2 regions of the Serratia sp. Res13-Sevr-LER1-36-b genome follow, and region 1 is predicted to be linked to the other one. Evidence: predicted binding sites of a transcription regulator. Region 1 holds the regulator's gene; the other holds the start of a gene.
The links. The regulator PurR, encoded in region 1, represses purine synthesis genes. The targets are predictions, from matches to a motif close to CANGCAAACGTTTGCNTG.
Positions count from the first base shown of each region.

Region 1 (7,271 bases):
CCTTTGGTCATCTGGCGCTGGGCGTCGATGATGTAGCCGCTACCTGCGACAACATCCGTCAGGCCGGTGGCAAAGTCACCCGCGAAGCCGGCCCAGTCAAGGGCGGTACCACCGTGATTGCCTTCGTCGAAGATCCGGACGGCTACAAGATCGAACTGATCGAGAACAAGCACGCAGGTCACGGCCTCGGTAACTGAGGTTTCTCCAGGGCGCACCCTGCGCCCTGCTTTCTATCTCCGCTGCACCAAGACAAGAAATTTGTCATAATGCGCGCTGAATTCGCTAAAGATAAGAAACTGATGGCCGAAAAAAGTGATCTTAACGCCCTGAGTGGCCGTTTCCGTGGGTTTTATCCCGTTGTTATTGATGTGGAAACCGCCGGGTTTCATGCTCAGACCGATGCGCTGCTAGAGATTGCCGCCGTCACGCTGAAAATGGATGAAAATGGTTGGTTGCAGCAGGATGAAACGCTGCATTTTCATGTAGAGCCGTTTGAAGGGGCGAACCTGCAACCGGAAGCGCTGGCCTTTAACGGTATCGATCCACATAACCCACTGCGTGGCGCAGTGAGTGAATATGATGCGCTGCATGCGATTTTCAAAGCCGTGCGTAAAGGCATTAAGGATCAGGGCTGTAACCGGGCAATCATCGTGGCGCATAATGCCAACTTTGATCACAGTTTCCTGATGGCCGCCGCCGAGCGCGCCAGCCTGAAGCGCAACCCGTTCCACCCGTTCGCCACCTTTGATACCGCTGCGCTTAGTGGGCTGGTATTGGGGCAGACGGTGCTGGCCAAAGCCTGTATTGCCGCTGGCATGCCGTTTGACAGCAGCCAGGCGCACTCAGCACTTTATGATACCCAGCAAACCGCCCAGCTGTTCTGTGAACTGGTCAACCGCTGGAAACGTCTCGGTGGCTGGCCGATTGCCAACGTTGAATCGCAATAGCTTGCAGGCAAACTGACAGACATAAAAAAATCGGGCGGCACTGTTAAAGGTGCCGCCCGATTTTATTTGGAAAACCCTGTGCCATTAAGGCTGCTGGTCTTCCTGATCTTTATACTTCTCTGCCGTTTCTTTGATCAACGGCTGCAGTTCACCACGCTGGTACATCTCGATGATGATATCGCAGCCGCCAACCAGTTCGCCATCGACCCACAGCTGCGGGAAAGTTGGCCAGTTGGCGTACTTTGGCAGCTCGGCGCGGATGTCCGGGTTTTGCAGAATATCAACATAGGCAAAACGTTCGCCACAGGCTGAAAGCGCCTGCACGGCCTGAGCGGAGAAACCGCAGCTTGGCAATTTCGGTGAGCCTTTCATATACAGCAGGATCGGGTTGGCAGAAATTTGCTGCTGAATTTTTTCAATCGTCGTCATTATTGCTTCCTCAAGCCACATCATGGCTACAACATGCATCACACTGGCTATTGTAGCGGCAGGACCGGTGCCAAAAAACGCCATCTTTTGCAGGGACATTCTCTGATTGCCTCAGCAAAAGCGGCCGTCACAACGAACCGGTTAAAACATGGCCCCAGAATAACATTTTTAATCGGGACGTTTCACTATTATATTTGCGCTGCTCAATCCCGGAGAGCAATAAGCCAACCACATGATCTTTGTCGTTTTTTTAGGCACCAGGCGTTTGATTTTGCAACAATAAAAATGCCATTAACGTTTTCTCACAATATGGATTAGTATTTATGAGATCCACGCTGTTTTATAGGGTGAATTTCGGGAATACTGTGACTCATTCGATTTCTGTTTCGGAGCCAAGGTTGGTAACGTCGATATGCGGTTAATTATTACACTTTTTGTGCTGCTATTTACGCAGCTCTTCTTCAATTTGGCGCACGCTGCGCCACAGGCACGTGTTTCTGCCGAGCAGCGCAAGAGTCACGTTAATGAAGCACGGCCAGACGACCGCAAGAAAAAGAAAGCGGAGAAAGCCAATAAAAAAGTGAAGGCAGCCACCCCTCCGAAAACGCTAAAAACCAAACCAGCAACCTTAAAGACCGCCAAAAAAACCACCAGCGTTAAAACCAAAAGCCAGGTAACCAAAACGGCCAAGCTCAAAGTGACTCCGCCTAAAAAAGGCTATAAAAAAGGCTATGGTCGCCATCGTGAAGAAGGCAAAGCTACGGCAAAACTGGCAGGCCGCGAAAAACCGTTGAAACTTTCCGCCGCCCATAAAAAACGTTATCAGCACGCCAAGCAAACCGCCATGGCCAAGCTGATGGGGCAAATGGGTAAACCCTACCGCTGGGGTGGATCTTCACCTGGTACAGGATTCGACTGCAGTGGGCTGATTTATTACGCGTACAAAGACGTCGTGAAAATCAAAATGCCGCGTACCGCCAACGAAATGTACCACCTGCGTGATGCAGCGCCGATCAAACGTAATGAGCTGGAGAAAGGCGATCTGGTGTTCTTCCGCATCAACAACCGTGGCACCGCCGATCACGTTGGCGTCTATCTTGGTAACGGTAAGTTCATCCAGTCACCGCGCACCGGTGAAGAAATTCGCATCAGTCAGTTGGATAACGACTATTGGCAGAACCATTACATTGGCGCCCGCCGCGTAGTGACCCCGACCACCATTCGTTGACCTAGCACGGCTGAGCCAGCTGCTCAGCCGTGCCTTACTCCCCCAAAAATCAAAAACCGCTGCGACTTTAATCAATCAGCCACTTGGCACACTTTGGATGTTCTTTTCGCTCGGAAAGTTGTTAAGATTAATAACCATAACAAAAGTGGTGCAATTGCGTTTTTTCGCCCTCGGCCCCACGGCCCAAAGCGTCGGAGAGGCGTATTGTCTATAAAAGGAGAAAGCAATGTCGTTTGAATTACCTGCATTACCGTATGAGAAAAACGCTCTCGAACCGCACATTTCCGCAGAAACGCTGGAATACCACTATGGCAAGCACCATAACACCTATGTGGTTAACCTGAACAATCTGGTGAAAGGCAGCGAGTTCGAAGGCAAATCCCTGGTCGAGATCGTCAAGACCTCCACCGGCGGCGTGTTCAACAACGCCGCTCAGGTCTGGAACCACACCTTCTATTGGCACTGCTTATCACCGCAAGGTGGTGGCGAGCCAACGGGCGCAGTGGCAGAGGCCATCAATAAGTCATTCGGCTCCTTCGCCGCCTTTAAAGAGCAGTTCACCGATGCCGCCGTGAAAAACTTCGGCGCGGGCTGGACCTGGCTGGTGAAAAAAGCGGACGGTAGTCTGGCGATCGTCAGCACCTCGAATGCGGCAACCCCGCTGACCGGCGCAGACGTTCCGCTATTGACCGTTGACGTGTGGGAACATGCTTACTATATCGACTACCGCAATGCGCGACCAAAGTACCTGGAAAACTTCTGGGCGTTGGTGAACTGGGCGTTCGTGGCAGAAAACCTGGCTTAACGGCGGGTGGCTAGCTAATAATAAGGCGCAGCATCAAGCTGCGCCTTTGTTTTTCTGCTGCGGATCAGTTCAATGCGGCAATAAAACTGAAAGCAATAATCATTGCCAAAGCACCCACGGTGGTGAGTAATGACATCTTCAAATTGGTATCCATATACAACTCCCTCTCAGATTGGCTTTTCCAGAGCATAAGCCACACAGTTTATACGTCAAATCATTTTCCCACAGTCCGTGATTAAAATCTTGTTTTGATTTCCCCGCTGATAATTACCGATTAGCTCTTCCACTTTTCTTCAATTTGCGACAAAATCCGCAGTTCACTACTGCGTACCGATAAACTGCCCCTCCCTGTTCAAGCGATTTACGACTTCAGCACTAAAAACTCAGTTTTCGCTTATCTGGGGAAGGATCTACGTAGGCAAACGATTAACATCATACTTACATGCTGTAACATGTGGGTTTAGGAGTCATTTTTTACATGGCAACGATTAAAGATGTGGCCAAACGCGCTGGCGTTTCTACCACTACCGTATCGCACGTTATCAATAAAACGCGTTTCGTCGCCGAAGATACCAAAACGGCCGTTTGGGCCGCCATCAAAGAGCTGCACTATTCACCCAGCGCCGTAGCCCGCAGTCTCAAGGTCAATCACACCAAATCGATCGGTTTGCTCGCCACCTCGAGCGAGGCCCCCTATTTTGCCGAAGTGATCGAAGCGGTTGAAAACAGCTGTTACAGCAAAGGCTATACCCTGATCTTGTGTAACTCGCACAATAATCTGGATAAACAGCAAGCCTATCTGGCGATGTTGGCGCAAAAGCGCGTCGATGGCCTGCTGGTGATGTGCTCAGAATATCCAGATCAGCTACTGGGCATGCTGGAAGATTACCGTAATATTCCCATGGTAGTGATGGATTGGGGTACCGCGCGCGGAGACTTCACCGATACCATTATCGACAATGCCTTCGAGGGCGGTTACCTGGCAGGCCGCTACCTGATCGAACGTGGCCACCGGGACATCGGTGCCATTCCTGGTCAACTGGCGCGTAATACCGGTGGAGGTCGCCACCAGGGCTTTCTGAAGGCCATGAAGGAAGCCAACATCGAAGTGCGCGAAGAATGGGTCGTGCAGGGGGATTTCGAGCCTGAATCTGGCTACAAAGCCATGCATCAGATCCTGTCGCAAAAGCATCGCCCAACCGCCGTTTTCTGTGGCGGCGATATTATGGCCATGGGGGCGATTTGCGCCGCCGATGAGCTGGGGTTGCGTGTACCGCAGGATATCTCGGTTATTGGTTACGACAACGTGCGTAATGCCCGCTACTTCACTCCCGCTCTGACCACCATTCACCAGCCTAAAGAGCGCCTGGGCGAGATGGCCTTTACCATGCTGTTAGATCGCATCATCAGCAAGCGTGAAGAGTCGCAGGTGATTGAAGTGCATCCAAAACTTATTGAGCGTCGCTCCGTGGCAGATGGTCCTTTTGTCGATTACCGCCGCTAAGTCCTATTTCTTAACCCATATTTCTCCGTAGGGGCGCCGCAATATGCCGCGCCCGATTAATCACCCGGCCCCTCTTCACTGAGCCATTCCTGATTCAGCGTTTCGCTGTCGCCAAGATAGTCCAACAGCCAGGCCATGGCCGGAGACTGGGCGTTTTGCTGCCAGGTCAGGCAGCAGGCGCTGGGCGGGAAAGGCTCATGCAGTGGTAACACCACCAGTTCGCCACTTTGTACCAACGGCAATACTCGATGCGCGGGCACCATGCCCACACACAGCCCGGCACGCAAACAATCTACCGCCGAAACCCAGTCCGGCACGGTCAGCCGCCGCTGGTTGTCCAGCGACCAGGTCACCCGCTTGGGTAAATTGCGCGAAGTATCCTCCAACAGCAACGAGGGATAAGGCCGTAGTTGATCGTCGCGCAGCTTTCCTTGCAAGGCGGCGAGCGGATGTTTAGCATGTACTACGCAGAGCCAATTCATAAAACCCATATCGCGAAAGGCAAAACCGCCGCCGACCGGCACCGCCCGCGTTGCACCAATGGCCATCTCAGCGCGACCATCGACCAGTGCATCCCACACGCCGTTGAATACTTCAGGCTGCACTATCAGTTCTACGTCGGGGAAATGGCGATAAAAATCCAGCACCAGTTGGCGGCTGCGCTGAGGTTTGACGATCAGATCGACCGCAATCCGCAATTGCCCGCGCCAACCGTTGGCCACCTGCTGACACTGTCGTCGGGTATCGAGCATTTTTTTGATAACAACCCGTGCTTCTTTAACAAACAGCGCCCCCGCTGGCGTGAGTTCCACATCGCGGTGACGGCGTTCAAACAGCGGCACCGCCAGCCATTGCTCCAGTTGGCGCACCGTATAGCTCACCGCCGAGGGAACGCGATGCAATTCCTGCGCCGCTGCGCTGAAACTACCGGTTCGCGCCACCGCATCTACCACATCGAGTGAATATTCAGACCACATAACTTTGCCTTCAAATTTTTTAACAGCACCTTGCAAATATTACCGTTTCACAAGCAGAGATCCAGCCGTATACACTTGCCGGCGCTTCAAAACCTGCGACAACATAATTTTAACGAGAAATAGCAATGCGAAATTTTGGATTTATGTTCTACCTGGCCGGCCTAAGTATGTTGGGCTATCTGGCTACCGATATGTACCTGCCCGCCTTTGGGGCCATGCAGCAGGATCTGCAAATCTCCGCTGGGGCGATCAGCGCCAGCCTGAGTATCTTCCTGGCAGGCTTTGCCTTCGCCCAGTTGCTGTGGGGGCCGCTGTCTGACCGCATTGGCCGTAAGCCCGTGTTATTGATTGGCCTGGCACTGTTCGCCGTCGGCTGTCTAGGTATGCTGTGGGTCGAAAACGTGGCACAACTGTGGTCACTGCGCTTTATCCAAGCCATTGGCGTGTGTTCCGCCGCCGTCACCTGGCAGGCGATCGTGGTTGATCGTTACCGCGATGGCAAAGCCAACCGCGTTTTCGCCTCCATTATGCCGCTGGTCGCACTCTCTCCGGCGCTGGCCCCGCTGCTAGGCGCCTGGTTGCTCAACCATATGGGATGGCGGGCCATCTTCGCCGTGCTGTTGGGGATTACCGCCCTGCTGCTGATCCCCACCTTACTGCTGAAAGACCGTAGCAGACTGGTACCTTCCGCCGATAAAAAGCCCAGCCTTGGCTTTATGCAGATCTTGAAATCCCCGGTCTTCAGCGGCAACGTGATGGTTTTTGCCGCCTGTTCTGCCGGCTTCTTCGCCTGGCTGACGGGCTCACCCTTTATCCTCGGCGATATGGGGTATAGCCCTAACGATATTGGCCTAAGCTATGTGCCACAAACGCTGGCTTTCTTATTGGGGGGTTACAGCTGCCGTAGCGCCTTAAATCGCATTTCTGGCAAAACCTTGTTGCCATGGCTGCTGGTAGCTTATGGCATCAGCATGGTAGCACTGTATCTGATTGCCACCCTGAGCGAACCGACGTTGACCACACTGTTGATCCCGTTCTGCTTTATGGCATTAGTTAACGGTGCCAGCTATCCTATTTTAGTGGCCAATGCGTTGATGCCCTTCCCCAACAACAGCGGCAAAGCCGCTGCGCTGCAAAACACGCTACAGCTGGGATTATGTTTTATCGCCAGCCTGTTGGTTTCGGCATTTATCGCCCAACCGCTGTTAGCCACGGTTACCGTAATGGTTGCTACCGTATTTTTAGCAGCCTTGGGCTATCTGATGCAGCGTGGGAAAGGAACGGATGAAACGCAGGTAACACGGCAGGAGCGTGTCGACTCCGTGTCATAATTATCTCTGTAAATAGTCACTTAATGAAAATTCTTGCCGAGCGCGATTTG
Region 1 covers NZ_JADACK010000005.1:724,374-731,644, reverse strand. Annotated here, with positions in the region: gene gloA (lactoylglutathione lyase) at 1-197, shown strand, start outside; gene rnt (ribonuclease T) at 267-947, shown strand; gene IMQ33_RS04440 (Grx4 family monothiol glutaredoxin) at 1,032-1,379, opposite strand; gene IMQ33_RS04435 (C40 family peptidase) at 1,789-2,604, shown strand; gene sodB (superoxide dismutase [Fe]) at 2,831-3,409, shown strand; gene IMQ33_RS04425 (YnhF family membrane protein) at 3,474-3,563, opposite strand; gene purR (HTH-type transcriptional repressor PurR) at 3,888-4,913, shown strand; gene punR (DNA-binding transcriptional activator PunR) at 4,970-5,890, opposite strand; gene punC (purine nucleoside transporter PunC) at 6,016-7,221, shown strand.

Region 2 (7,271 bases), on a different contig from region 1:
TCGCGTTCGCAGCGCATCTTGTGGTTCCTGGAGGAGCTCGGTGTTCCCTATCAGGTTCTGCGTTATCAACGTGATAAGACCACCATGTTGGCACCGCCCGAGTTGAAAAAGATCCACCCGTTGGGTAAATCGCCGGTAGTAGTAGACGGCGATCTGACGCTGGCGGAGTCGGGCGCCATTATAGAATATCTGCAGGAGGCCTATGATGCACAAGGGTTATTCACTCCCACGGATTTCCACGCTCGCCAGGAGTATCGCTATTGGCTGCACTATGCAGAAGGGTCGTTGATGCCGCTGCTGGTAATGAAACTGGTGTTTAGCCGTTTAGGACACCCGCCAATCCCATGGGTGATACGCCCGGTTGCCGGGGCGATCGGCAAAGGGGTACAGAAAGAGTATCTGGATAAGCAGATTGCCACGCATCGCGATTATCTGGAGCAACACTTGAATAAAAGCACCTGGTTTGTAGGCAATGAATTCAGCGCTGCGGATATCCAGATGAGTTTCCCGGTGGAGGCGTTAGCAGGGCGAGGCGGGTTGGACGGGTGCCCGAAACTGCAAGGCTATCTGCAACGCATTCACGCGCGTCCTGCGTATCAGCGGGCTCTGGAACAGGGTGGGCCGTTTAGCGTACTGGGTTGAAGGCTTGAACTATACTCGATAGGGTCACTTTCATAGGAGGTAGCCCATGGCTACGCAAATTTTTGTTAACCTGCCCGTCAGCAATTTGCCCGCTTCTATCGAGTTCTTCCGACAACTGGGGTTTATCTTCAACCCGCAGTTTACCGATGATACTGCCGCCTGCATGGTCGTGAGTGAGAGTATTTACGTGATGTTGCTGACTCACGAGAAATTCCAGCTATTTACCCCCAATCCTGTCAGTGATGCCAACAAAGCGACGGAAGTGCTGATTTGCCTGTCGCAACCCAGCCGTGCTGCGGTAGATGCGTTGGTACGCAAAGCCATTGCCGCTGGCGGCAATACCTATAATCAGCCACAGGATTACGGCGCTATGTATGGCCATGGCTTCCAGGATTTGGATGGTCATATCTGGGAGTTGATGTACATGGATGAGCAGGCGATGCAATCGCAATAATCTTTTCCGCCCCAAGCTGTCGGGGCGATCTCTCCTCTTCAGGTCGTAATGTGATAAACCTCACTTCTTCAACAATGAGCGATCCCAATACGTTTTCGCATAAATTGTCGCGATCTTTAGTTGATCAGACGGCATAGAAGGCTAGATAATCGTTTGCCTTGAAAATCCCACCCGGTAGCGTTTGGGATTTTTGGGGATAAGACCATCATAAATCACCCGCTGCATGCGATGAGAGTTAAACGTTTGCCTTTTACACGGCGTCTGTTGCCGCGTTCCTGAAGGGTAAGGAAGCGAACGTGACGGAAACGGTTTCGTAATGACCATGCATCAGTGGGATAACAAGCCATTTCATCCAGGCTGGCAGCAATGAAAAACAGGGGACAGCAACATGTCGAATTCTCAAGCAAATAACGCCGTGACACCCAAAGGCGGGCTTGATGCGTATTTTAAACTTACAGCACGGGGTACCAACGTGCGTCAGGAAGTGGTGGCAGGGTTAACCACCTTCCTGGCGATGGTCTACTCGGTGATCGTGGTTCCCAGCATGCTGGGTAAAGCCGGTTTCCCACCGACTGCGGTATTCGTTGCCACCTGCCTGGTTGCCGGGTTGGGGTCGTTGCTGATGGGCCTGTGGGCCAACCTGCCGATGGCGATTGGTTGTGCCATTTCACTGACGGCGTTCACCGCCTTTAGCCTGGTGCTGGGTCAGCAGATCAGCATTCCCGTGGCGCTGGGCGCGGTATTCCTGATGGGGATCCTGTTTACCATCATCTCGATTACCGGTATCCGTTCCTGGATCCTGCGTAACCTGCCAATGGGAGTGGCGCATGGCACCGGTATTGGTATCGGCCTGTTCCTGCTGTTGATCGCGGCTAACGGTGTCGGCCTGGTGGTGAAAAATCCGCTGGATGGCTTGCCGGTCGCGCTGGGGGCATTTACCTCGTTTCCAGTGGTGATGACGTTAATCGGGTTGGCGGTGATCTTCGGCCTGGAAAAACTGCGTGTGCCAGGCGGCATCTTGCTGGTCATTATTGCCATTTCGGTTATCGGTCTGATTTTTGATCCTGCGGTGAAATATCAAGGGCTATTTGCCATGCCTAGCCTGGCGGGGCCAGATGGTAAATCGCTGATCTTCAGCCTGGATATCATGGGGGCGTTACAACCGGTGGTGCTGCCGAGCGTATTGGCATTGGTAATGACTGCGGTGTTCGACGCCACGGGCACCATCCGTGCGGTCGCTGGGCAGGCCAATCTGCTGGATAAAGATGGCCAGATCATTAACGGTGGCAAAGCGCTGACTTCTGACTCCCTGAGCAGCATCTTCTCCGGATTGGTTGGGGCTGCACCTGCCGCGGTTTATATCGAATCTGCTGCAGGTACGGCGGCAGGCGGTAAAACCGGTCTGACGGCCACCGTGGTCGGGCTGTTGTTCCTGCTGATCCTGTTCCTGTCGCCGCTGTCCTACCTGGTGCCAGTGTACGCCACCGCTCCTGCGCTGATGTACGTTGGCCTGCTGATGTTGAGCAACGTCACCAAGCTGGATTTCGACGACTTTGTCGACGCCATGGCCGGTTTGCTGTGCGCGGTGTTTATCGTGCTGACCTGTAACATCGTGACTGGCATCATGCTGGGCTTCAGCTCGCTGGTGATTGGCCGCGTGTTCTCTGGTGAATGGCGCAGGCTGAACATCGGTACCGTGTTAATCGCGGTTGCGCTGGTGGCATTCTATGCGGGTGGTTGGGCAATTTAAGCTTTCCTTCTACGGGGCCATCCTTTGGCCCCGTTGTTCATTTCCTTCAGACTATTCTCCCTATTTGCTGCGACGTGTTTTGAAAGGCACAACAAGCTTTATAACTGAGAAAAAAAGTGATCTACTATTCGGACACTATTACCCGCGCGCTTTGGTGATCTGAACTTAAGAGTCTAAGGAAAGCATGGAAATATTTTTTACAATCCTCATCTTGATCCTGGTGGTCTCCCTGTCTGGGGTGGTAACACGCATGTTGCCGTTCCAGATCCCGTTACCCTTGATGCAAATTGCCATTGGGGCCCTGTTAGCCTGGCCGAATTTCGGGCTGCACGTTGATTTTGACCCTGAACTGTTTTTAGTGCTGTTTATTCCGCCATTGCTGTTTGCCGATGGTTGGAAAACACCGACACGCGAATTCCTGCACCACGGGCGTGAAATACTGGGGCTGGCATTGGTGCTGGTGTTGATCACCGTTGTCGGCGTTGGGTACCTCATTTACATGATGGTACCGGGTATTCCGTTGGTTGCTGCGTTTGCGCTGGCGGCGGTGTTGTCACCTACCGATGCCGTTGCACTGGGTGGTATTGTTGGCAAAGGGCGCATTCCCAGAAGCATCATGAGTGTGCTGGAAGGCGAGGCGTTGATGAATGACGCTTCCGGCCTGGTATCGTTAAAATTTGCCATCGCGGTGGCGATGGGCACCATGGTGTTCACCGTCGGTGGTGCCTCCATGGAGTTTCTGAAGGTGGCGATCGGTGGTCTGCTCGCCGGTGTGGCGGTGACCTGGACCTACAGTAAATCGCTGCGCGTGATGAGCCGTTGGAGCGGAGACGATCCGGCCACGCAGATTGTGTTGCTGCTGCTGTTGCCTTTTGCCTCCTATCTGATTGCCGAACATATCGGCGTGTCAGGCATTCTGGCTGCCGTCGCGGCGGGGATGACCATCAGCCAGTCTGGCGTGATCCGTAACGCACCACTGGCCATGCGTTTGCGCGCTAACAGCGTCTGGGCGATGCTGGAGTTCGTGTTCAACGGCATGGTGTTCATCATGTTGGGGCTGCAACTGCCGGGGATCCTGGAAACCTCGATTGTGCAGGCTGAACTGGATCCCACTATCGAGACCTGGTATCTGTTCACCGACGTGGCGATTATCTACGCCGCGCTGCTGGTGCTGCGTTTCAGCTGGTTGTGGGTGATGAAAAAGGCCAGCAATCGCTTTATGAAAAAGCGCCCTCTACAGTTTGGCGATTACAGCATACGTGAGTTGTGGGTCGCTTCTTTCGCTGGCGTACGTGGGGCGATTACGCTGGCCGGTGTGCTCTCTATCCCGCTGTTACTTAGCGATGGCACCGCCTTCCCGGCGCGCTATCAGCTGGTGTTTATCGCCGCCGGGGTGATCTTGCTGTCACTGATCGTTGGCGTACTGGCGTTGCCGTTATTGCTGCGCGGGGTGCATGTCGCAGACAAGAGCGCCAGCAAGACCGAAGAGCGCATGGCGATTGCCATGGCTGCCGAGGTGGCGATTGAGAGCATCAACAAGATGGAAGAACGGCTGGTGGCAGACACCGAGGAAAACCTCGATCCGCAGGTGCTCAAAGAGGTCAGTTCCAGGGTGACCGGAATGTTGCGGCGGCGTATTGCCAGTAAAGATGATATCGAAAATGCGCTGGCGCTGGAAAACCTCGAGCGGCGTTTCCGTTTGACCGCCTTGCGGGCGGAGCGTGGTGAGCTTTATCACCTGCGCGCCACGCAAAAAATCAGCAACGAGACGCTGCAAAAACTGCTGCACGATCTCGATCTGCTGGAAGCCTTGCTGGTTGAGCGAGAAGGCTAACCACATCTTTAAGGGGGCCGCTATGCGGCCCCTATCTTACTCAGCCAAGGCTTCGGCATCTCGTTCCCCTTGCGCTTTACTCTCCTTGCTTTGGATCAGCTTTAACGCCAGATACAGGTCGGGAACCAGGATCAGTTTATTCTCCTTGCTGCCGGAGCGATCCAGGCGAAACCAACGTGTCAGCTCGGTACGGCGGCCTGCAAGTACCAGGCCGATCCCCCGCAGTTGCAGATCCCGCTTCAATTCTTCGACGGCCGCGAGCACGCTGATATCCGCATGGGTGAAGCTGGCCACCGCGTCAATCACCACCCAACGTGGCTGGTCCTGCGATCCATCTACCAGATTGGTGATCCGCCGCTTGAAATAGGCGACGTTAAAGTAGGTCAACGGCGAATTAAAGCGGTACATAAGCACGCCATCGACCGGCTGGACGCCGTTGCTCTTACCCAGCGAATGGATCATACCGTCTGCGTTGACCCCCAGTAGCTGCTCGGTGGGCCGGAAAACCGTCTGTAGAAACTGCAACAGACCCAGCAGCACCGCCAGCCCAATGCCGGGAATGATCCCTACCAGCAGCACGCTCAAGAAAGTAAACAGCGCCAGATAGAACGCGGGGCGATTGCGTTTGCGCAGCCGGAAAATGCTGCGCATATCCAGCAGCGACCAAGAGGCGTAAATCAGCACCACGCCGAGTACCGATATGGGGATAAACTGCAGCGGCTCGCTAAAAAATGCCACGACCAGAGCGATCGCCAGCGCGGCAATCACCGAGACCAGCTGGCTTTTGCCGCCGTTGGCATCGTTAACGGCGGTACGGGAGTTGGCACCGCTGATGGCGAATCCCTGTGAAAGCCCGGAGACGATATTCACCAGCCCCAGCGCACGAAACTCACTGTCGGCGTCAACTTCGTAGCCATTTTTTGCCGCAAAGCTCCTGGTGGTCAGCATCATGCTGACAAAGCTGACTACGGCCAGGTTGAGCGCCGGGATCACCAGATCGCGCAGCAGCCCGGGTTTAAAATCAGGCCATGAAACCATGGGCAAACCGCCACCGGTATAGCCCCCAACCGTATCAATGCCAAAGCGTGGCAAATTCGCCGCCCAGGTCAACGCCGTCGTCAGCACTACGGCGAACAGCGGGGCGGGCCAGTTAGGCCGGGCATAGTGGACGCCAAGCAGGATCAGCAGCGTCAGCAGTGACATAAGCACCGTGGGCCAATGGCTGTTGAGTAAGTTAACCGGCAGTGCGTAAATGCGTTCAATCAGCTCGCTGGAGGGCGAGGCAAACCCGAATATCTTGCTGATCTGATTGACGATAATCGTAAGCGCCACGCCGTTGAGCAACCCATTGAGGATCGGGCGTGACAGCAGATCTGCAATGGCACCCAGCTTGAAGCGGCTGGCAATCAGGCACCAGGTTCCCATCATCAGGGTCATCACGATGGTCAATTGCCAGTGCAGTTCGGTATGGCCAGCCGCTAGCGGAGTGACTACTGCGGCGATGACCGCGCAGGTGGCTGCATCAGGCCCGACGATAAGCTGACGCGATGAGCCAAAAATGGCGTAGGCGATCATCGGTAGAATACAGGAGTAAAGCCCGACGATGGCGCTCACGCCAGCCAACTCGGCGTAGGCAATCGCCACCGGTAATGCCACTGCCGCCACCGAGAGGCCAGCTCGGATATCAGGTTTCAACCAGCTACGCTCGTAAGCGAGCAGGTTCATCAGGCCAGGCGCGATACTCTGGAGGGATTTCCGCTGCATATCTTTTCCATCCGGCTGAATAAAGGGGCATGCTGTCTCTTTCGTTGGCCGGAAGAGTAAATCAGCGGTTTTTTAGTGATTTTGGGTGAGCATTAGCCGAAGTATAGCAGGGGATTATGACGTGAATTTGCTGCCGTTATGGAATGATAGGGGGACCCTGGGTTGTCAGTAAAAGCTAATCCCCCTCATCTTATGCGCCTATGACCAATACTCCCGGCAGCAGGCAATCCAGGCCTGGGCGCTGTGGGAAAGGTAGCTGCCCTGGCGCCAGATCAGCCCCACTTGCCACTCCATTCGTGGCTCCAGCGGCAGCCAGATCAGGTTTTCTTTATCCAGCCATTGGCAGACTGGCTCTGGTAAAGTGGCAATTCCCACGCCGGCCTGCACCATCGCAGCCAGAAAATCCCACTGGCCGCTGCGTACGGCAATCTTGGGTTCAAAGCCCGCCTGCTGAAAAGCTGCCATCAGCATTTTATACAGCGTGAAGTCTTCGTTATAAATCAGGATTGGCCACTCGGCCAGCTCATTGATTGCGATGCTGGTGCGGTTGAGCCAGTGTGCCGTCTTGGGCACAACTACGCACATCGGGTGGCTTAGCAGGGGCAAAAAGGTCAACGGCTGGTCAGATACTGCGGGCAGTATCGTCATCGCCAGGTCCAACTCTCCGGTTAACACCGCCTGTTCAACCGAAAGGCCGCCCAGTTCGGAGATCTTCAGTTCGATACCCGGATAGGTCTGGCGGAACTGACGGATCAAACCGGCGATCTGTCTGCCGACCATCGGTGGAATACCCAGCCGCAGCACCCCCTTTTTCACCGAGCTGATGT
Region 2 covers NZ_JADACK010000019.1:128,848-136,118, reverse strand. Annotated here, with positions in the region: gene IMQ33_RS13935 (glutathione S-transferase family protein) at 1-642, shown strand, start outside; gene IMQ33_RS13930 (VOC family protein) at 689-1,096, shown strand; gene IMQ33_RS13925 (NCS2 family permease) at 1,485-2,846, shown strand; gene IMQ33_RS13920 (Na+/H+ antiporter) at 3,031-4,680, shown strand; gene IMQ33_RS13915 (SulP family inorganic anion transporter) at 4,717-6,444, opposite strand; gene IMQ33_RS13910 (LysR family transcriptional regulator) at 6,643-7,271, opposite strand, start outside.
Region 2: a site for PurR is predicted at 1,329-1,346, ahead of IMQ33_RS13925 (NCS2 family permease). Genes of this name have one in related genera too.